DNA from 3 places in the Vibrio chaetopteri genome. Region 2 is predicted to be linked to each of the others. Evidence: predicted binding sites of a transcription regulator. Region 2 holds the regulator's gene; each other region holds the start of a gene.
What was found. The regulator CRP, encoded in region 2, controls carbon source genes, mostly activating them, when cyclic AMP is high. The targets are predictions, from matches to a motif close to TGTGANNNNNNTCACA.

Region 1 (6,930 bases), 1.0 Mb from region 2:
GTGAGTCGCAACTTAGCTCAGATACGATTTGCCAATTTATCGTCAATTTCTGTATCGATTTCTTCACCACGCCAATTCCAGACTCAAGACTCATGAGTACCATTGGTCACCAGCTTGGTATGCTCAAACTTGAGCAAAAAGTTTGGCCGCACAATGGCAACGATAACGACCTAGGTATAGTCGGGCAATCGCTGCCCATTAGACGACTACGTGACCAAATTCGTCGTATTGGTCCAACAGACGTGAGTATTATGATCCACGGTGAAGTTGGAGCAGGTAAGGAGTCGGTCGCCAAGGCGATTCATCGCTGTTCAGCTCGCTCGCAAAAACCGTTTATTGCTGTCAATTGTCGTGCGTTTTCGGATGCTCGTTTCGAAAATGAGTTTTTTGGTATGCATGACGCTTCTCAGAGTTCATTGCTTGATCAAGCATCTGGCGGCACCATTGTCCTCAACGACATATTTACTCTGCCACCTAAGCAGCAACTTAACTTGTTAAAGTTCTATCAAGATGGGCAAATCGAAACGGCTAAAGGCATCAAGGAATTTGATGTGCGTATTTTAGCGGCGGATTCCTCAGATATTGAGAAAGCCTTGGGTGACGGTACCTTTAACGAGGAGCTCTTCCATTGCATTAATGTGTTAAGAATTAATGTCCCTAGTCTTAAAGAGCGTGCGACAGATATTGCACTATTGGTGACACATTACATAAACCAATTTGCTAAAGAATTTAATTCTCCTGTGAAATCTATTGACGACGATGCAATTAAGTCACTGACTTATTATCATTGGCCTGGAAACGTGAAGGAGCTACTGAATCAGGTGAAGCGAGCGGTATTAATGACTGAAGAAGAGGTGTTATCGAAAAAACACTTTGAGCTACCGGGTACGTTTTCTGGTAAACGTAGTTTGAAAAGTATTCGTGAACGCTCAGAGCGTGATGCGCTTATTTTAGTCCTCGATAGTCACAACGGGCAGGTAACGCAAGCGGCGAAAGAGTTAGGTATTTCGCGGGCGACGATGTATCGCTTGTTGAACAAGCACAACTTGATCACAGAAGAGACTATCTAGCGTAACGGATAGGTTTTGAACAATGAAAGGTGCTTCGGCACCTTTTTTGGTTGAAATTGACGCCGTTTTAAGTGGTTTACATTGCAATTACACGGAAGGTTGATGTAGCTCGCACTAAGTGGGCTTGAAATAATATCAGGTTGTATTTTGCTTAAATAAAATTAATCACCGTATTTTTGTAGGTGATTGATTAAATACTCGGCATTAAAACACTCTTGATCGTCATCACTAGAGTATTCATTTGTTTTTCACTTTTTTATATATGCTTTGTTGATTTAATAAACGAACTGCATAAGAATTAACCGTGAGCGAGACGCTCATTTACCCAAATTTCAGGATTAATAAAGTCAGTATGGAGGCACAGAAAATGATGAATCGTATTTCTTTTATCAACGCTTGTGCTGTTCGCCGTACTGATGCTGATCATATGTGTGGTCTAGTTTCGACCGCCACTGTTACCGACAAACCGGTAGCAAGTTCAGCACAAGCTTAATTAATCCGTAACCTTATGAGGCTGCGGAAATAGCAGTCACATAAGAGTCTTTATATCTTTCCTAGACTGCTATTTCTCTCCTCTTTATTTCATAATCTGGAGATTATTATGCGTACTTCTGTTTATCTAACTATCGCAACATGGCTAATTAAAGCTGACATTCAAAAAGAAGAGCGTGAGTGGAAAAGACGCTACCGTCGTAGCGCGTATCAATTGCCGCTTCACAACGAGCCCCTACTAAGAGACATCGGCTTAGACAAAGAAGGTCGTCCACTTGGTCATGTCGCAGCTCCTCAAGTTGTCGCTAAACGCAAAGCTCGTCATCTACGTCGAGAGTTGCAGTCAAGATTAGCTACGTAACTCAAGGCGGGCAGTGTCACTGCCCGCCGAGTTCTTGATATAGCGAGATTGAGTCATTTTTCCATCCCTCAAAAACGCGCTAGAAAACACGATTAGGGGCAAGGATTTGAATACCTTGCCCCTATTATTTGTAACTCTTCTAACAGTTCATCGGACAAGGTGACGTCAATACTATCGATATTGCTTTTTAGTTGGTCGAGATTGGTGGCACCAATAATATTGGAGGCCACAAAAGGACGTTGATTCACAAATGCCAGGGCCATTTGTGATGGATCTAGGCCGTGTTTATGGGCAAGATCGACATAAGCCTGAGTTGCTTCAATGCCTTGAGGCGTGAAGTAACGGACAAAGCGTTCAAATAGGCTGCAACGTGCGCCTTCAGGTTTTTGTCCCTCAAGGTATTTACCGCTCAAGCAGCCGAAGGCTAATGGCGAGTAGGCGAGTAGCTCAACCCCTTCATGGTGACTGATTTCCGACAGTCCCACTTCAAAGCTTCGATTAAGTAAATTATAAGGGTTTTGAATGGAAACGATTCTTGGCAAGTCGTGCTTTTCCGCCAACTTGAGCAGTGTCATTACACCCCATGGCGTTTCGTTGGAGACGCCAATGTAGCGAATTTTTCCCACCTTAATCAGCTCGTTTAGTGCTTCGAGCGTTTCAATTAAGGTAACTTCTTCATTGTCGTCAGGATAAGGGTAATTAAGTTGGCCGAAACAGTTAGTTTTGCGCTGGGGCCAATGAAGCTGGTAAAGGTCGATATAGTCGGTTTTTAATCTAGCGAGGCTGTCATCGAGAGCTTGATGTATATTGCGGCGATCTAGGCTCATATTTTCGCGAATGTAAGGGACGTTGCGCGGGCCTGCGACCTTGGTTGCTAAAACGACTTTTTGTCTTTTATCAGAATGCGATAGCCAGTCACCGATATAAGATTCAGTTAACCCTTGAGTGTTTTGTTTGGGTGGAACTGGATACATCTCTGCAGTATCAATGAAATTGATCCCGCGTTCAACGGCATAATCAAGCTGCTCAAAGGCTTCTTGCTTGGTGTTTTGCTCACCGAATGTCATGGTTCCCAAACAGATTTTACTGACTTCGAGCGAAGAGTGTGGGAGCTTGTGGTATTTCATTGAGCCATCCTTGCTTGTTGTTACTTGATTCCACTATACCCCGTTTTTATAAAAGTTCTGCTCATTTTATGCGCAACTGGCTGCGCCTTGGCTAAACTGATAGTGATAAGTCACGCATTATCCACAAAGCAGAGGAGGTGGACTATGCAAAAACATCAGCTCGATCGTTGGTTACACGGACATCATAAAGAGAGTTATAAGCCACCTAAAGTGTTTGTGATCGGTTGTGCTGATATTTCACACTATTTACTTGCAGTGGAATACAAGCACAAACTCGAACCCATTAAACAAGATGATGAGCCTATTCATTACGAATCTTTAGATTCTGTAAAAGAAGCACTGACACGTCTCGGTGTAGAAAAAGCTTATCTACGGCTTCATAACGCCTACGATGAGTGCGGCAGCGCAGAGATGAATCGCTACTGTGATATTGAACTCAACTTGCACTGAGCGTGTCTCTGTAGCGGCAAACAGGTATTAAGCAAAGTAGGTTTCTAAGATATAGCTCGTAAAACTCGCTCTGAGGTAAAAGCCTCGGGGTAGGGTTTTTATTGGCTGACCATTTGTGCCATACGCTTCCGTCTTCGCTCGGCTGTTGGCGGCCTTTGGCCTTATTTGCAGTACTTCACCGCTTCTGGCGGTAATTTGATTAACATCACCGAGTGCAATCAAATCCATGAGCTCTTCCCAGTCGTTTTTAAGCAATGCCTCTTCTTGCTTCGAAGGGCTCCAGATAAGCGGAGATCCCACACGCCTCTCTGCGACAGGAATCTCGCGCTCACCCTCAACAGGTAGCCAAAGGACTCGCGACAGTTTATTTCGAATATGGCTGGCTTCCCAAGTTAACCCAGTGATCCCTGTTAAAGGGGCGACGCAAACGAAGGTCGACTCCAGTGGTTTGCCATTGTAGCCAATTGGGATGCTCTTTAGCTCGACACCGATTTCAGGAAAATCTTGTACAGGTTTGCTGCCAGCCGTTGCACCAAGGTGCCACTCCAGTAATTGACCAACCCAACCCTTGTCTCGCTTGAGATTGTCAGGTACACGCATATTGGCTGGCTTGGCAAGATCGCCAAAGCTCATGCCAGCGATTTGACGGGCGCGTTCTAACAGTTCGGCTTCGGATTTTGGTGCTGTGTTCATGGGTGTTAATGTCGCTGTTTTTTCTAACCGCCGCTAGTTTACCATGAGAACGAATTCTAGCTCTGTACAAAAAAGGATCACTTCGCTGCAAACTTGATCTATTAAATAGTTATCCACAGCTAGATTGCTTAATTGCCATTAAAAATGAATGCATGGATAAATAATCAGTATATTTGACCTGATAAACTGCTTGAAATATCGGGCTTTGTATGAAAACTGGCAATCCTAATGTGGATAAACCAAGCTGTGGTGGATCTTTGACCGATCTAAATGGTGGCAAATCAAAATCTTAAGAACTACGCATAAGACATGATGGTTTTGATTTTATGTTTATGTTTATTATGACTTTATTATATTGTTCTGTTTTTGGGATAGTTTAGTAGGTTCTAGTTTTTCTACGATTTTTTAGAGAGATCAACGATTCTGCACACAGTTATTCACAGAAAAGGTGAATAAATGTGGCCTATGTCTCATTGTGGTGTTGATAACTACGATGTTGTTTGAATCTTATCCAGTGAACTACAAAGAAGTGGTAATTGTTCAAATTTACACATCCATAAGTTTGCTCAAGTTGGGGATATGTGGAAAAATCAAGGTAATGAAAATTTAATTGAGGTTGGCCAGTGATAGATGGCGATGGTTACCGACTTAATGTTGGTATTGTAATCTGTAACAACCATGGTCAGGTCTTCTGGGCTAAACGATACGGACAACACTCATGGCAGTTTCCTCAGGGCGGTATTGACGAAGGTGAATCCCCTGAAGAGGCCATGTATCGAGAACTGTATGAAGAAGTGGGATTGACTAAGAACGACGTTAAAATCGTTGCGGTCAGTCGTCACTGGTTAAGATATAAGTTACCTAAGCGTTTGGTGCGCTGGGATTCGAAACCGGTCTGTATCGGGCAAAAACAGAAATGGTTTTTACTGCGCTTGGACTGCGATGAGTCCAAAATCAATATGCAGCGCGGTAATACCCCTGAGTTTGATGGTTGGCGTTGGGTAAGTTATTGGTACCCAGTTAGACAAGTGGTTTCGTTCAAGCGTGATGTCTACCGCCGTGCGATGAAAGAGTTTGCTTCGCTAGCGATGCCGTTTAAAGAACGAAAATTTAAAGGCAAAAGAAAGCATCGAAGAGGGTAAGTATGCTATCGCAACTAAGGGATATAGTTGAGCACGTCTCAAAAGTAGAAGACGTGCATGCAGCCCTCGAGATGTTAGTGCAGCAAACGTGTTCAGCGATGAATACCGAGTGCTGCACTATTTATCTTGCCAACGACGATAAGCAGCGCCTAGAGCTCATGGCGACCCAAGGGCTTACCTTCCAAGGTGATACGATTCATATTGGCTTCAATGAAGGTTTGGTCGGCTTAGTTAAGCGTACCGCCGAACCTATCAACCTGGCAGAGGCCGCCAAACACTCCGCATTTAAGTTCTTCCCTGAACTGGGGGAAGACCTCTATCATTCCTTTCTTGGCACGCCTATTATCCATCGCAAGCAAGTGCTCGGTGTGTTGGTCGTGCAGCAAAAAAGCTCCCGACAATTTAGTGAAATGGAAGAGTCTTTTCTGGTCACATTGTCTGCGCAGATCGCGGTGTTGATTGCTCATGCGATCGCCCAGGGACATGGCTTTTTTGATGATAATGCTGCGCTTGTCATTAAGGGCATCGGGGCTTCTTCTGGTGTTGCGATTGGCCCTATTTGGTGGGACAACACTCAGCCAGACCTGAGTGACGTATTCCCTGCGTCCACGCTTGATGTGGCACGTGAGCAAGAGATGCTCTCGGTTGCGATAGAACATGCGCTGGCGGACTTTAAGCGCATGCGCAAAAAGCTCGATTTGGAGCTTAATAAAGATGCGCTGGCCATATTTGACTTGTTTACCCACTTACTCAACGATCCGATGTTGAGAAACGACCTCAAAGCTCAGATCCAAAAAGGGGATAAAGCCGATTGGGCACTGCGCCAAGTCGTCGAAAGTTACGCTAACCGCTTTGCAAAAATGTCCGATGTGTATTTACGCGAGCGGGCGCAAGACATTAAAGAGCTTGGGCAGCGATTGCTGTTCTTCCTCCATGATACAGAGTACCCCATTCACGAGTTTAACGAGCCCGTGATTTTAGTGGTTCGAGAGCTGACCGCTTCGATTTTAGCGTCTATTCCGAAACAGCAATTGCTTGCAGTTGTGTCGCTGGAAGGCGCGGCTAACTCGCACGCGGCAATTTTGTCTAGAGCCATGGGCATTCCAGCGGTCATGGGGGTGAATACTAACCCTGAGCTGCTTAGTGGCAAGCTCGGTATTGTTGATGGCTACAGCGGTGAAATATTCCCAGACCCTAGCCAAGAGCTGCTATTGGAATACCGAGAGCTGGTCAGTGAGGAGTCGGAACTGTCACAAATGGTGGAGTCGACGGCTGACCTTGAGGCCGCCACCAAAGATGGTCAGCGTATTCAAGTTATGCTCAATGCGGGTCTTAGTGCTGATACCAGTATTTCAATCAACAAAAACGTTGATGGCGTCGGCTTGTACCGCACCGAAATTTCGTTCTTATTGCAGCAGCAGTTTCCATCGGAAGAAGAGCAACTGCATCAATATCGTTCTGTGCTAAGTGCTTACTCGAATAAGCGAGTCGTCATGCGTACATTGGATATTGGTGGCGATAAAGCGTTGCCGTATTTGCCTATCGAGGAAGATAATCCATTTTTGGGTTGGCGTGGGATCCGTTTTACCCTAGAT
Region 2 (6,930 bases):
GTGATAGCTTTCACCGTTTTACTCGCCCAGAGATGGACATCGAGATCCGCAAAGCCAAAGATCAAGGTAAACACATCAGCTACTTTGGCCCCCAAGCGAACGACTTCCCTGCGCTTGAAGAGTTTTTTCGCAACTATGGGCAAAATGGTACTGGCCAGTTCCGCCGCTACCTACACACCTTCGATGAGGCCGTGCCTTATAATCAAATGCCAGGCACCTTCACTCCATGGCAAGACCTGCCAGAGAATAGCGATGTGCTGTTTTATGAAGGCCTACACGGCGGCGTTGTAGATGGCGATGTCAATGCTGCGCAGCACGTTGACCTGCTTATCGGCATGGTGCCTATCGTTAACCTCGAGTGGATCCAAAAATTCGTACGAGACACCCGCGATCGTGGTCACTCTCGAGAAGCGGTTACTGACTCAATTGTTCGCTCGATGGACGACTACTTAAGCTACATTACACCGCAATTTTCACGCACACACATTAACTTCCAGCGCGTCCCAACCGTGGACACTTCAAACCCGCTCAATGCGAAAGGCATTCCGAGTTTGGATGAGAGTTTTGTGGTGATTCGCTTACGTGGTATCAAGAATGTCGACTTCCCGTACTTACTAGCGATGATTGATGGTTCGTTCATGTCACGTCACAACACCATCGTAGTGCCGGGCGGTAAGATGAGTTTTGCGATGGAGCTAATCGTCAGACCAATACTTCAGCAACTTATAGAAACGGGAAAAATAGGTTAGGAAATGTGAGCCAAATCAGCCTGTTTTTTGTATCGTGATCATGTGCACAGTTTTGTATAGATAAATACGCTTTTGACACGATTAAAATCAAGAAAAGCGGCGCAAAAAAGGATACTATTTCTAGGAAATAGAAGATCGCTTGCGCCATCTTCAAAGTGCTTTTATGCTAGTAGGTCTTAACCAACGGGCTTGCTAACAAATATGGAAAGCAGCAAGCATACCCTGCAGAGGAAGTAAGATATATGGTTCTAGGTAAACCTCAAACCGACCCAACGTTAGAGTGGTTCCTTTCACACTGCCACATTCACAAGTACCCATCAAAGAGCACGCTTATTCATGCGGGCGAGAAAGCAGAAACGCTTTACTACATCGTCAAAGGCTCTGTAGCGGTACTGATTAAAGATGAAGAAGGCAAAGAGATGATCTTGTCTTACCTAAACCAAGGTGACTTCATCGGTGAACTTGGCTTGTTCGAAGAGGACCAAGAACGTACGGCATGGGTACGAGCAAAATCACCTTGTGAAGTTGCGGAAATCTCATTCAAGAAGTTCCGTCAGCTTATCCAAGTTAACCCAGACATTCTAATGCGCTTATCTGCTCAGATGGCAAGTCGTCTACAAGTGACTAGCCAAAAAGTAGGTGACCTAGCATTCCTAGACGTAACGGGTCGTATTGCACAGACGCTACTTAACCTAGCGAAACAACCTGATGCAATGACTCATCCAGACGGCATGCAAATCAAGATCACTCGTCAAGAGATTGGCCAAATCGTTGGTTGTTCTCGCGAAACAGTAGGTCGTATTCTTAAGATGCTAGAAGAGCAGAACCTAATTTCTGCCCACGGTAAGACAATCGTGGTTTACGGTACTCGCTAAGAGCACGTAACAAGATTTAAAAAGCCACCCTCGGGTGGCTTTTTTTGTTTCAAATTTATCGTCACCCCTGCGCAGGAATGACGAGCCTTGAGATATCACCCTAACCCCAAATAGTCGTCACCCCTACGCAGGCAGGGGGTCTTCTTTTAGCGCGTCCCAAGCTCAAGTAGATTCCTGCCTACGCAGGAATGACGTGAGCTGTTGTTCCTCCGTCATCTCTGCGTAGAGGCCTGGCCAGTGCAATGACGGCGCTGTAGGGTTTATCGTTACTGATGCGTACTCTCAAAGATTTTGTCCGCAGATGCCGCGACAAAGCCTTGGTAGTAACTGCCATCGGCTAGCTGGTAACGTTTAGCAAACTCATAGAAGCCACCTGGAATCAACTGATCACCATCAGTAAATGCCACGGACACTTTGTCTGCCATGGTCGAGGATTGCTCTAGCAGCACCTCTGGTGAGCCTTTCACTTCCCCGCCCGATTCATTAATCGCAAACCCAGCATCACGAAGGTGCTGATTGACCTCAACTACTTCGGCAAAGCAGTCAAGCTGATTCACGCTCACCGTGAAGTGATTGGCGCCATAACCGTGAGCAGCAAGCCATGAGGCATACTCACTTTCTTGTGCCAACATTTGTAAGTCTTGATAGCTTAAGTCCCACAAACGGCCACCATATAAGAACTCAGCAGAGGAAAGCTTGGCGCTGTCCACCTGTGCCACTAACTTAGCCACGATATCTTGAAGCGATTGAGAGCACTCTTCTACTCGCAACTCGCTGATAAACACCTTAGGAAGCAAAGCATCGCTATGTTCTAGGTGTATCGCAGTCAGCTTTTTGGCTTCAAAGTCGTAATGGCCACTGACCTCGTAACCAAGATCTAGAAACGGCTTAGCTATTGTGTCGATACCCAGTGGCGCGACATTAAAGGTTCGCAGCGCAATATGGTCATTGATAAGCGACTCATCTTCTCTAAGCAAGTCGTGCACCTTATGTGCCGATGGGCACAGGCGAGTGATATAGTCTTGCCACAAGTGGCCAAATAGCGCGTCAACAGTCATAGCACGCTCCTTATAGTTCGATGCCAGGGCTTAAAGTCGCAGGAAGAACGGTGTTATCGCCCTCCATTGATGCCATAGGGTAAGCGCAGTAATCTGCTGCATAAAACGCACTTGGACGAAGGTTGCCAGACGCGCCCGGACCGCCAAACGGCGCATCACCACTGGCTCCTGTAAGCTGACGGTTGCGGTTTACAATGCCTGCTCGAATGTGGTCTGTGAAATATTGCCACTCCTCATCACGCTCTGAGATAAGCCCTGCCGACAAACCAAATCGGGTATCGTTGGACAGCTCTACCGCTTGTTCAAGAGTTTCGTAGCGCACCAGTTGTAGCAGCGGCCCAAAGTACTCTTCATCAGGAAGCTCATCGATATCAGTGGCATCTAACAGTGCTGGCGTCACGAAGGCGGCTTTCAAGCGTTTTGCTTCTACTAGGCTCTTACCGCCTAGCTTCACCAACTCAGCTTGCGCTGCAATAATATGGTCAGCGGCCTGCTCTGAGATCTGCGGGCCCATAAATGGCGCAGGCTGTGCAAACGGCTCATCGATACGGATCTTATTAATAGCAGACACTAGGCTTTCTACTAGTTGATCACCTTTTTCACCAAATGGCACATAAAGGCGTCGTGCGCAGGTACAACGCTGTCCAGCACTGATGTAGGCCGATTGCAAAATGGTGTACACCGCCGCATCAACATCACCAAACGCTTCACTGACGACAAGCGGATTGTTACCGCCCATCTCGAGCGCCAGCATCTTGCCAGGCTGACCAGCAAATTGACGATGCAGGATATGCCCTGTGTTGGCGCTACCAGTAAACAGCACGCCATCAATGCCTTTCGAATCAGCAAGAGCGATACCCGTCTCTTTACCACCTTGAACAAGGTTAATAACACCGGCAGGCAGTCCCACTTCCTCCCAGATTTTCATTGCAAGTTCGCCGACTAGTGGAGTTTGCTCTGAGGGTTTAAAGACCACTGTGTTCCCTGCCAACAGCGCTGGCACGATATGGCCATTTGGCAAGTGTCCCGGAAAGTTATAAGGACCAAACACTGCCATAACACCAAGTGGCCTGTGACGGAGGACGATTTGGTTTCCAGCTGCTTCGCGTTGGTTCTCACCAGTGCGTTGATGGTAAGCACGTATCGAAATGGCAATTTTACCGGCCATCGCGCCGGCTTCAGTGCGGGTTTCCCATAACGGCTTGCCCGTTTCTTTGGCAATCGCAATAGCAATCTCTTCACTACGTTCTTTAACCTTGTCGGCAAACGCCAGCACAATAGCCTCACGTTCCGCAAACGGTCTTTTTTTCCACTCAACAAACGCCTTGCGAGCGGAAGATACTGCCTGATCTACTTGCTCTGGCGTCGCGGATTGACCTTCCCAGATAATATTATTGTCGTATGGTGACAGTGACTGAAACGCGTCACCGAGACCCGCTACCCAGTTGCCCGAGATCCATTGAGTTTGTTGAGACATAGTGAAGTTCCTTTGGTCTTTTAAATGTGGCCGCTGTGAGCGGCCATCTTATTGCTTGTGGAGGCGAGTAACGTCGCTTATTGAGCCAGCATACGAACCATGTCGCCATCAGCAACATTCAGTGCATCCGCCGCCTCAGGAGACAACAATACGGTGCCAGACTCGGCGTCAAACGCCGCTTTAGCCGCCGTCGCACGGAAGTGCTCAAAAGAAGTATTAGCAATCAGGTAGTCCTGTGAACTGGTGTGCTCAGAGACCGACACCTTAGCGCGAAATGAATCTCGTACCGCTTGGATATTACGAAGATCGCATTCAACCGTTGGACCTGCATCGAAGATGTCGACATAGTTCCGACAAGTAAAACCTTCTTTCTCAAGTAGTTTTAATGCAGGACGCGTATTTTCATGCACTTGACCGATAACCGCTTGCGCTTCTTTACTCAGCAGATTGATGTAAATAGGTAGCTTTGGCATTAGGTCGGCAATAAAGCCTTTTTTACCTATACCTGTTAGATAATCTGCCATCGTGAAATCGATCGAGAAGAAGTGCTCTTGTAACCACTGCCAAAACGGTGAGTTACCTTCTGCATCCGACACGCCGCGCATTTCTGCAAAGATGGTTTTAGAAAAGCGCTCTGGGTGCTCTGCCATCATCAAGAAGCGACATTTCGACATTAGGCGTCCATTTAGACCACCTCGAAACTCCGGACGCAAGAACAAGGTACAGATTTCACTACAGCCAGTGTAATTGTTGCCAAAGGTCAAAAGCTTCACCACGTTGTTGACGTTCAGCTTTGGCGATGAGTGCACCACGGTACTTATGTGATAAGAGTAGAAAGGAACATCCCAACCAATCGCACCTTCAATACCCGTTGTCCCTGCGACTTCGCCGGTTTCGGTGTCAAAGCCAACCATCAAATAACCTTCGTCGGTAGGCGCCGTGACATCATGTTTAGCAAAGCTGTATTCAGAGTGGGTAATTCGGTTTGTCAGAAGCTCTTCATTAACGGGAAGAGAAGTGAAACCGTGGCCTGATTCTACCGCGCAAGTATGCAGCGCATCGTAGTCAGACATAGTGATAGGACGAACAACAAGCATCAATAATCCCTCCTGACGCGAACTCTCTCGGAACATCCAAATCCGAGAGAGTATCTAAAAGCCGACTTATCGGCTGTCTGCTTAAACTAGCGTACCAATGGCTTTGTCTAGTTTAGCTAATCCTTCTTCAACTTCTTGTTGAGTGATAACCAGTGATGGTGTGAAGCGCACCACGTTGGCACCGGCAACCAGCACCATCAAACCTTGTTGGCCTGCAGCAACTAATACGTCACGAGCTCGGCCTTGCCACTCTTCGTTAAGCGCAGCGCCAAGTAGCAAGCCTTTGCCACGAATTTCACTAAATAGGTCATATTTCGCGTTGATTTTCTCAAGACCTTCACGGAACCAAGCCTCACGCTCAGCAACGCCTTCTAGTACGTCCTTGCGAGAAACTACATCAACAACCGCCTCTGCTACCGCACACGCGAGCGGGTTACCGCCATAGGTTGAACCATGGGTTCCCACCTTCATGTGAGCGGCCAGTTTTTCTGTGGTTAGCATGGCTCCGATAGGGAAGCCGCCGCCCAGAGATTTAGCCGTGCTCAGAATATCAGGCGTGATACCAAGACCTTGGTAAGCGTAAAAGTTACCGGTACGGCCGTTACCTGTTTGTACTTCATCAAAGATAAGTAGCGCATTGTACTTATCACAAAGCTCACGAACGGCTTGAACGAATTCAGGTTGCGGAGAAACGATACCGCCCTCACCTTGTAGTGGCTCCATCATCACCGCACAGGTTTTCTCAGACATTTGCGCTTCGAGCGCCGCGATATCGTTATAAGGAATGTGTGTCACGTCACCTGGCTTAGGACCAAAACCATCGGAGTAGGCCGCTTGACCACCCACTGTCACGGTAAAGAAAGTACGGCCGTGGAAGCCTTGGTTAAACGCGATGATTTCTGACTTTTCAGTGCCATGTACATCCGCTGCCCAGCGACGCGCAAGCTTAAGCGCTGCTTCGTTCGCTTCTGCACCCGAGTTGGCAAAGAACACGCGCTCAGCAAAGCTCACTTCAGTCAGTTTTTTCGCAAGGCGCAGTGCAGGCTCATTGGTCATTACATTACTTAAGTGCCAAATTTTGTTGGCTTGCTCTGTAACCGCATTCACCATCGCAGGGTGGCAATGGCCTAAACAGCTCACCGCGATACCACCAGCAAAGTCGATATACTCGTTACCTTGCTGATCCCAAACACGTGCACCCTCACCCTTAACTGGAATCATCTCCATAGGGTTATAACAAGGCACCATTACCTCATCGAACCACTCACGAGTTACCGCTTTTTCCGTTGTCATAACACATTCCTTCTTATTACTGCGTGTGGACGAAAAGAGACTGGCCTTTAACGAGACGGTTTTAGGGGAACCTTCTCTTTCCATTGTCGACAGAACATTTTCTATCGACTTTCCACAGATGCAGCATTGTATTTACATTTATTTAACCATAGCAATAGTGAAAAAACCTTTTTAAGCGCACTTTGCGCCGGATTCAATATCGCCTTATGAGTATTTATGCATCATAAATGAATTTGAATGAAGTGTTTTTTGACGAAGGGGCGAAGAAACTGCTCAGGTAAGGTGTTCACTCGCTTTACATCAGTAAAAGCGAATAAATTTGCAAATCCATAAGCTAAACTTATGAGGGATAAGAAAACAAAAAGAGTGATCTAGATCGAC
Region 3 (6,930 bases), on a different replicon from region 2:
TAGGCTCTCACCACCTGCTTCAATGAAGTCTAGGAACAGTTTCGCGCGCTCAGACTGTTTGTCTAGATGACGAGATTTGAACTCATCGAAAAGCAGCGGCAATACGTTCATCTTAAGCTCAGCCACTTCGGTGTAGTTCACCCAGTGTGACTCACGCGCTTTTTGTAGACGTACTTGGAACTCAGAACCACCAACGATTTGTTGTGCGTCTGCGCTCAATGCAAACTCCGCGACAGAGCTTACGTCGATATAAAGAATATTTAGCCAGCGACGTGAAGATGGGCTGTATGGGCTCGCGCCTTCTGGGTTCGCAGGGAAAAGCGAGTGAATTGGGTTAAGACCCACAAAGTCACCACCGCGTGCAGCGATATCAGCAACCAACTGTTTAAGGTCGCCAAAATCACCGATACCCCAGTTGTGCTGAGTACGAAGCGTGTAAAGCTGGATACTTGGACCCCAAAGCTTTTTGCCTTCGTCAAATGCGCTTTGCTTGTAACATGCACGAGGTGTGCGAATAAGTGTCATCTCGTAAGGCGCTTTGCGGCGCTTACGCTCTAGGTAAAGCTTGTGATAACCCCATGGAAGGTTGTTTGGTAACGCAAATACTAAAGGGCCACCCTCAGCACGTTCATCACGAACGATCTGAGATTGAAGATAGCCTTCAAGTACTTCTCCTTGCTCGGTCTCTAGACGCCAGCTGAAATCGCTTTCTCTCGCGCTCACACCTAAATGAAGTTCTACTTCTACTGCATCACCGTCTTTAACAACCAGTACTGGATCCAGCACTTCTTTCTTGTGCTTTTTCTCGGCAGATTTTAGTAGTGATTCATCATTTGTCGTGTCGTAGCCTAAAGACGCAAGCAGACGAAGAATGGTTTCGTCCTCAACTTTGGCTTCATCGCCCCACGCACTTACGTAGCTGTCGGCTATTCTTGCCATCTCAGCAACTTGTTTTAATGCTGTTTGTTCTGTCATCGCTCTCTCCGAAGGACTTCTCTTAACCTTCAAATCGGTAGGGTTATTATTAATTCAAGTAAAAACCAAGGTACCTCTATCCCTTGAGGAACTGAGGTACCTTGGTTAAATTTGTTAGCGTGAAACTGATTCAAGCTTCCAAATGTTATTCACGTAATCGCGAATCGAACGGTCTGAGCTGAACTTGCCAACTAGCGCCGTGTTTAGAATCGCTTTCTTCGCCCAACCCGCTTGGTCACGGTATTGCGCGTCCATGTCTTCATGTGCCTTCACGTAAGATGCGAAGTCAGCAAGACATAAGTACGGGTCACCACCATCTAGTAGGCTGTCGTATGTTGCACGTAGTAGACCTGGTTGACCTGGAGTAAACTCTTCACCTAGCAGTAGATCTAGAGATGCCTTCAGTAGTGGATCAGCGTTGTAGAAGTCGTATGGGTTGTAACCTGCCGCTTGCGTGCGTTTCACACCATCAACCTCTAGACCGAAGATGTAGATGTTCTCGTCACCGACTTCTTCACGGATCTCAACGTTAGCACCGTCCATCGTACCGATAGTTAGTGCGCCGTTAAGCGCCATCTTCATGTTACCTGTACCTGATGCTTCTTTACCTGCCATAGAGATTTGCTGAGAAACGTCAGCAGCTGGAATCAACATTTCAGCCATACTTACACGGTAGTCAGGAATGAATACCACTTTCAGCTTACCGCCTAGGCGTGGGTCGTTGTTTACTTTCTCAGCAACCTTGTTAATCGCAAAGATGATCTCTTTCGCTAGGTGGTAACCCGGTGCAGCTTTAGAGCCGAAGAATACAACGCGTGGCGTCATATCAAATGTTGGGTCATTCAATAAACGGTGGTACAGAGACAACACGTGTAGCAAATCAAGCTGCTGGCGCTTGTACTCGTGTAGGCGCTTGATCATCACATCAAAGATAGCATTCGTATCTAGCTCGATACCCATGTTCGCTTTAACCCAGTCAGCTAGACGCTGTTTGTTCTGCTTCTTAACAGCCATGTAGTCTTTCTGGAACTTAGCGTCATCAGCGAATTTCGCGATACCTTCCAGCTGCTCAAGCTTAGCTGGCCACTCAGAACCAATCTTCTCAGTGATAAGAGCCGATAGACCTGGGTTACAGAACTTCAACCAACGACGTGGTGTCACACCGTTCGTTACATTATGTAGACGAGTTGGGTACATCTCGTGGAATTCAGGGAACAGATCTGTTTTCACTAGCTGAGAGTGAAGTGCTGCTACACCGTTCACTGCGTATGAACCGATAACACATAGGTTAGCCATACGAACCATGCGGTGGAAACCTTCTTGGATGATAGAAAGCTTCGCTTGTTTCTCACCATCACCAGGCCACATTGCACGTACTTCTTGTAGGAAGCGGTGGTTGATTTCAAAGATGATTTCCATGTGACGTGGAAGTAGACGCTGGATTAGCGACTCAGACCAAGTCTCTAGTGCTTCTGGAAGTAGAGTGTGGTTTGTGTATGCGAAAGTCTTAGAAGAAATCGCCCACGCCTCATCCCAGCTCAAACCTTTCTCATCTAGAAGGATGCGCATGAGTTCAGGGATAGCAATGGTTGGGTGCGTATCGTTAAGCTGAATGGTTTCTTGCTTAGGAAGATCCGCTAGCGTGTAACCTGCTGCTTCGTGACGACGTAGGATGTCACGTACAGACGCCGCTGAGTGGAAGTACTGCTGCATTAGACGCAGAGTCTTACCTTTCTCGTGGTTATCGTTCGGGTATAGAACCTTAGTGATGTTACCCGCATCGATTAGCGCGTGCTGTGCTTCGAAGTAATCACCGTTGTTGAAGCTCTCTAGAGAGAATGGAGCAATTGCCTGACATTCCCAAAGACGCAGTGGGTAAACTGTATCTGACTCGTAACCAACAATTGGAAGATCCCAAGGCATTGCTTTTACAGACATACCAGGAACCCATTGACGTACTTCTTTGCCATCAACGTTTACAACTTCAACGTGACCAAAGAAACCAATCTCTTGTGCAAGCTCTGGACGAGCGACTTCCCACGGGTAGCCTTCAACAGCACGCCATGCATCAGGCGCTTCTTTTTGACGACCATCTTCGAATGACTGCTTGAATAGACCGTATTCGTAGTGAAGACCGTAGCCTACAGTTGGGAATTCTTGAGCTGCACATGAATCCATGAAACATGCTGCTAGACGACCTAGACCACCGTTACCAAGTGATGGGTCACGCTCTTCTTCTAGAAGGTCAGTTAGGTTGTGACCTAGTTCAGCCATTGCATCTGTAACTTGCTCGTACAGACCCATGCTGATTAGGTTGTTACCTGTTAGACGACCGATTAGGAATTCTAGAGATAGGTAGTTAACACTTTTCGCGCCCTTGATGCGCTCGTCCGCTTCAGTTTCAAGCAGGTCAAAAGTCGTTAGCTCAGCAAGCGCACGACCCATTGCTAGATACCACTGACGTTCTGTCGCAGTTTCTACTGTCGTTGCATACGTTGCTGATAGGTGTTTTTTAACACTTTCTTGGAAAGAAGCTTTATCAAATTTTTTCTGTTGCGCAGGTTTCATTACGAAATCTCACTTTCAAGTTTTATCCATCTGTCACATATCGTGCATGGTGACGTATCCATAAACATCCTCCTAAGTCCGACTCCCTGGAGGATGAGTGAGGAGGGCGTAGAGGGCGTACTCCCCTCCACTTAGTGATCGATCTCCCATTCCGCTCTCTGATTCGGTTTTTTCTGGTGATTGCGATCACGCCAAGCTCAGTTTTTAATCTAGCCACGAACTAAGAAAGAAATACTATCCGGCGGATAACTAATTACAAAAATTGTTGTGAAGATCACAGTTACTCGCAAAAAAGAATCAAAATTTCCCAAAATTTTGTATACATGGCAGACCAATCCCCCCTTCCACACCAAGGGTATAGTGACAAAGATCACAAATACGAGGCGTAGTCGAGGGATTGGCCATACAATAATCAAAACCGAGCGCTTGATCAAAAACTGTATAACCTACTGTTTTATATCTTCGAGCTGGCTCAACAAAGCTGTGGTAAACACGCCCTCCACCCCAAGGGCATTGAAAATAATAATCGTAGGAAATAACTCATGTGGATTCCTTCAAAGTTGACTCGACCTGGCCGCTTACACAATGCCATTGTTCGTCCTCGAGTTTTAGACCTGCTTGCACAGGCGCCTTTCTATAAACTGGTATTATTTCGCTCGCCAGCCGGTTACGGCAAAACCACCATGGCCGCTCAATGGCTATCGGACAAACCTCATGTAGGTTGGTACAGCATTGATGAAAGTGATAACGACCCATTTCGCTTCGTCAACTACCTGCTGCAAGCCATCAACAAAGCCACCAGCAACAGTTGCCCAAATGCGCAAAAGTTGGCAGAGCGCCGACAGTTTTCTTCTTTGCATTCCCTGTTTAGCGAGGTGTTCGCTGAACTAACCAGCTACCACCATGAGTGTTATATCGTTCTGGATGACTACCACCTCATCAGCGATGAAGACATCCATGAAGCAATGCGCTTTTTCCTAAAGCACATGCCAGACAACATTACTTTGGTCGTCACCAGCCGAGGTAACCCACCACTGGGTACAGCGAACCTGCGCGTTCGCGATCTCATGATTGAAATTGGTAACGAGTTGCTTGCCTTCGATACTGAAGAAACCACGCGATTCTTTAGCCAGCGCCTTGCCAGTGAGATCGATAACGAAACCGCGAATACGCTTCGCACCTATGTGGAAGGCTGGCCATCGGCACTGCAGCTTTTCGCCCTTCAAGCACAACATCAAAAGCGCACACTGGCCCAATCGGTAGAGACTATCTCTCAGTTTAATCACGCACACCTTTGGGACTACCTTGTTGAAGAAGTGTTTGATCTACTTGATAAAGAAACCCGCCATTTCTTAATGCAGTGCTCGGTGCTTGATCACTTCAATGACAACTTAGTCACCGCACTGACCAAACGTGACGATGCACTCAGTATGATCGAGTCACTCAACCGCTTTGGTCTGTTCATCTATCCATTAGAGGGAGAGAACAACTGGTTTAGGTTCCATAACCTATTTGCTGAGTTCTTATCGCACGAACGTAAAGCACGAATTCCACAGCAAGAGCACGACTTACACCTAGCCGCGGCTAACGCTTGGCTAGAACAGAAAGTCCCTCACCAAGCACTACGCCACGCGCGCCTTGCTAACAACGCAGATTTGGTGGCGAGTATCTTGCTGGAGTTTGGCTGGAAGATGTTTAACCACGGTGAATTAACCACCCTGGAAGATGCCATTGGTGTGTTAAGTGCTGATCAGCTTTACAGTCAGCCGAAGCTATGTGTATTGCAAGCTTGGTTGGCACAGAGCCAACACCGATACAATGAAGTGGGCGAGCTGATTGCCAAAGCCGGTGAAGAAATGGCCGCGCGCAAAGTCAATTTGAGCAAAAAAGAAGAAGGCGAATTCCACGCGCTTCGTGCTCAGGTGGCAATCAACCAAAACTCACCAGACCAAGCCATCGAGCTGGCTGAACTCGCACTGAGCGAGCTCGACCATTCGGAATATCGCAGTCGTATTGTCGCTACCTCAGTCGTTGGTGAGGTGAACCACGTGATTGGTAATCTCAGCCGCGCACTGTCGATGATGCAGCAGACTGAAAAGCTGGCGCGTCAATATCACGTGTATCATCAAGCCTTGTGGGCGCAGCTACAACAAAGTGAAATCTTGATCGCTCAAGGTTATGTACAAGCCGCGTTCGAGATCCAAGAAAGCGCCTTTAAACTCATTGAAGAGCAGCAACTGCACCAAGTCCCACTGCACGAGTTTCTATTGCGCGTTCGTGCACAAGTGCTTTGGTGTTGGAATCGCCTTGATGAGGCCGAAGAGTGTGCTTACAAGGGCATTGACGTACTGGGTAACATCGACCCAAGTAAACATCTGCACAGCTACTCCATGATTGCGCGTATTGCTATCGGTCGTGGTGAGCTAGACAAAGCCTCGAAGGTGATTGAGCAAATTCAACACCTCATCAAACAATCTACCTATCACGTTGATTGGACGGCGAATGCTTCATTGTCATTACTGCTGTACTGGCAAGCACGAAACGACATGGAATCGATTGAACAGTGGCTAGAAACCGCTACTCGTCCAGACGAAGCATGCAATCACTTCTCTCAGTTGCAGTGGCGCAATATTGCCCGTGCGCAGATTCAGTTGGGACAGTATGATCAAGCGCAAAGCACGCTGAACTTCCTAGAGCAAGAAGCGAGTAAGCATCAATTGGTGACCGATCGCAATCGTAACCTGATTGTCGAAGCGATCCTCAATGTGCACAGCAAGAATGAAGACCAGGCCAAACAACTTCTGAAAGAAGCGTTAGTACTGACTAACCAAACAGGCATGATTGGCAACTTCCTGATTGATGGCGCAACCATTGGGCACTTGCTGGCCAATCTAGTGTCGAAGTCCGATCTTGGCGATCTTGAGCGTCACCGTGCTCAACTGCTAATGAAAGACATCAACACCACTCAGCGTAGCCGCTCAGTGCACTTTAACGAAGAGTTTGTTGAGAAGCTGGTCAACCACCCGAACATCCCTGAGTTAGTACGCACTAGCCCACTGACCCAGCGTGAATGGCAGGTTCTAGGGTTGATTTACTCTGGATTCAGCAACGAGCAAATTGCTCAAGAGTTGGATGTTGCAGGCACAACGATTAAAACCCACATTCGTAACCTGTACCAAAAGCTCAACATTGCTAACCGTAAAGAGGCGATCAGCACCGCCGAGAACTTGTTGCAGTTGATGGGTTACTAGTTCAAGATTATCAACCAAAAACAAAGCCCGAAAGTCTCAGACGCTCGGGCTTTTCACTTATCAAACTTACCTAACTCAAAACCCAACTAACTTGCACGTCGAGTACACTGAGTGTGTTCACCCGTCACTTCTTTGA

Region 1: the regulator CRP is predicted to act here: its motif matches at 4,651-4,666, upstream of rppH (RNA pyrophosphohydrolase).
Region 3: the regulator CRP is predicted to act here: its motif matches at 3,903-3,918, upstream of malT (HTH-type transcriptional regulator MalT).

What each region holds. Positions count from the first base shown of each region.
Region 1 covers NZ_CP115920.1:3,010,277-3,017,206, reverse strand. Annotated here, with positions in the region: gene PG915_RS13700 (sigma-54-dependent transcriptional regulator) at 1-1,070, shown strand, start outside; gene PG915_RS13695 (hypothetical protein) at 1,438-1,563, shown strand; gene PG915_RS13690 (DUF1127 domain-containing protein) at 1,672-1,923, shown strand; gene PG915_RS13685 (NADP(H)-dependent aldo-keto reductase) at 2,016-3,050, opposite strand; gene PG915_RS13680 (DUF6482 family protein) at 3,195-3,500, shown strand; gene mutH (DNA mismatch repair endonuclease MutH) at 3,528-4,193, opposite strand; gene rppH (RNA pyrophosphohydrolase) at 4,817-5,335, shown strand; gene ptsP (phosphoenolpyruvate--protein phosphotransferase) at 5,338-6,930, shown strand, end outside.
Region 2 covers NZ_CP115920.1:527,981-534,910, reverse strand. Annotated here, with positions in the region: gene PG915_RS02410 (phosphoribulokinase) at 1-749, shown strand, start outside; gene crp (cAMP-activated global transcriptional regulator CRP) at 992-1,624, shown strand; gene PG915_RS02400 (DUF1338 domain-containing protein) at 1,891-2,682, opposite strand; gene astD (succinylglutamate-semialdehyde dehydrogenase) at 2,693-4,159, opposite strand; gene astA (arginine N-succinyltransferase) at 4,237-5,256, opposite strand; gene PG915_RS02385 (aspartate aminotransferase family protein) at 5,338-6,549, opposite strand; gene PG915_RS02380 (aminodeoxychorismate/anthranilate synthase component II) at 6,930-6,930, opposite strand, start outside.
Region 3 covers NZ_CP115921.1:678,409-685,338, forward strand. Annotated here, with positions in the region: gene malQ (4-alpha-glucanotransferase) at 1-975, opposite strand, end outside; gene PG915_RS19085 (glycogen/starch/alpha-glucan phosphorylase) at 1,090-3,543, opposite strand; gene malT (HTH-type transcriptional regulator MalT) at 4,086-6,794, shown strand; gene PG915_RS19095 (hypothetical protein) at 6,881-6,930, opposite strand, start outside.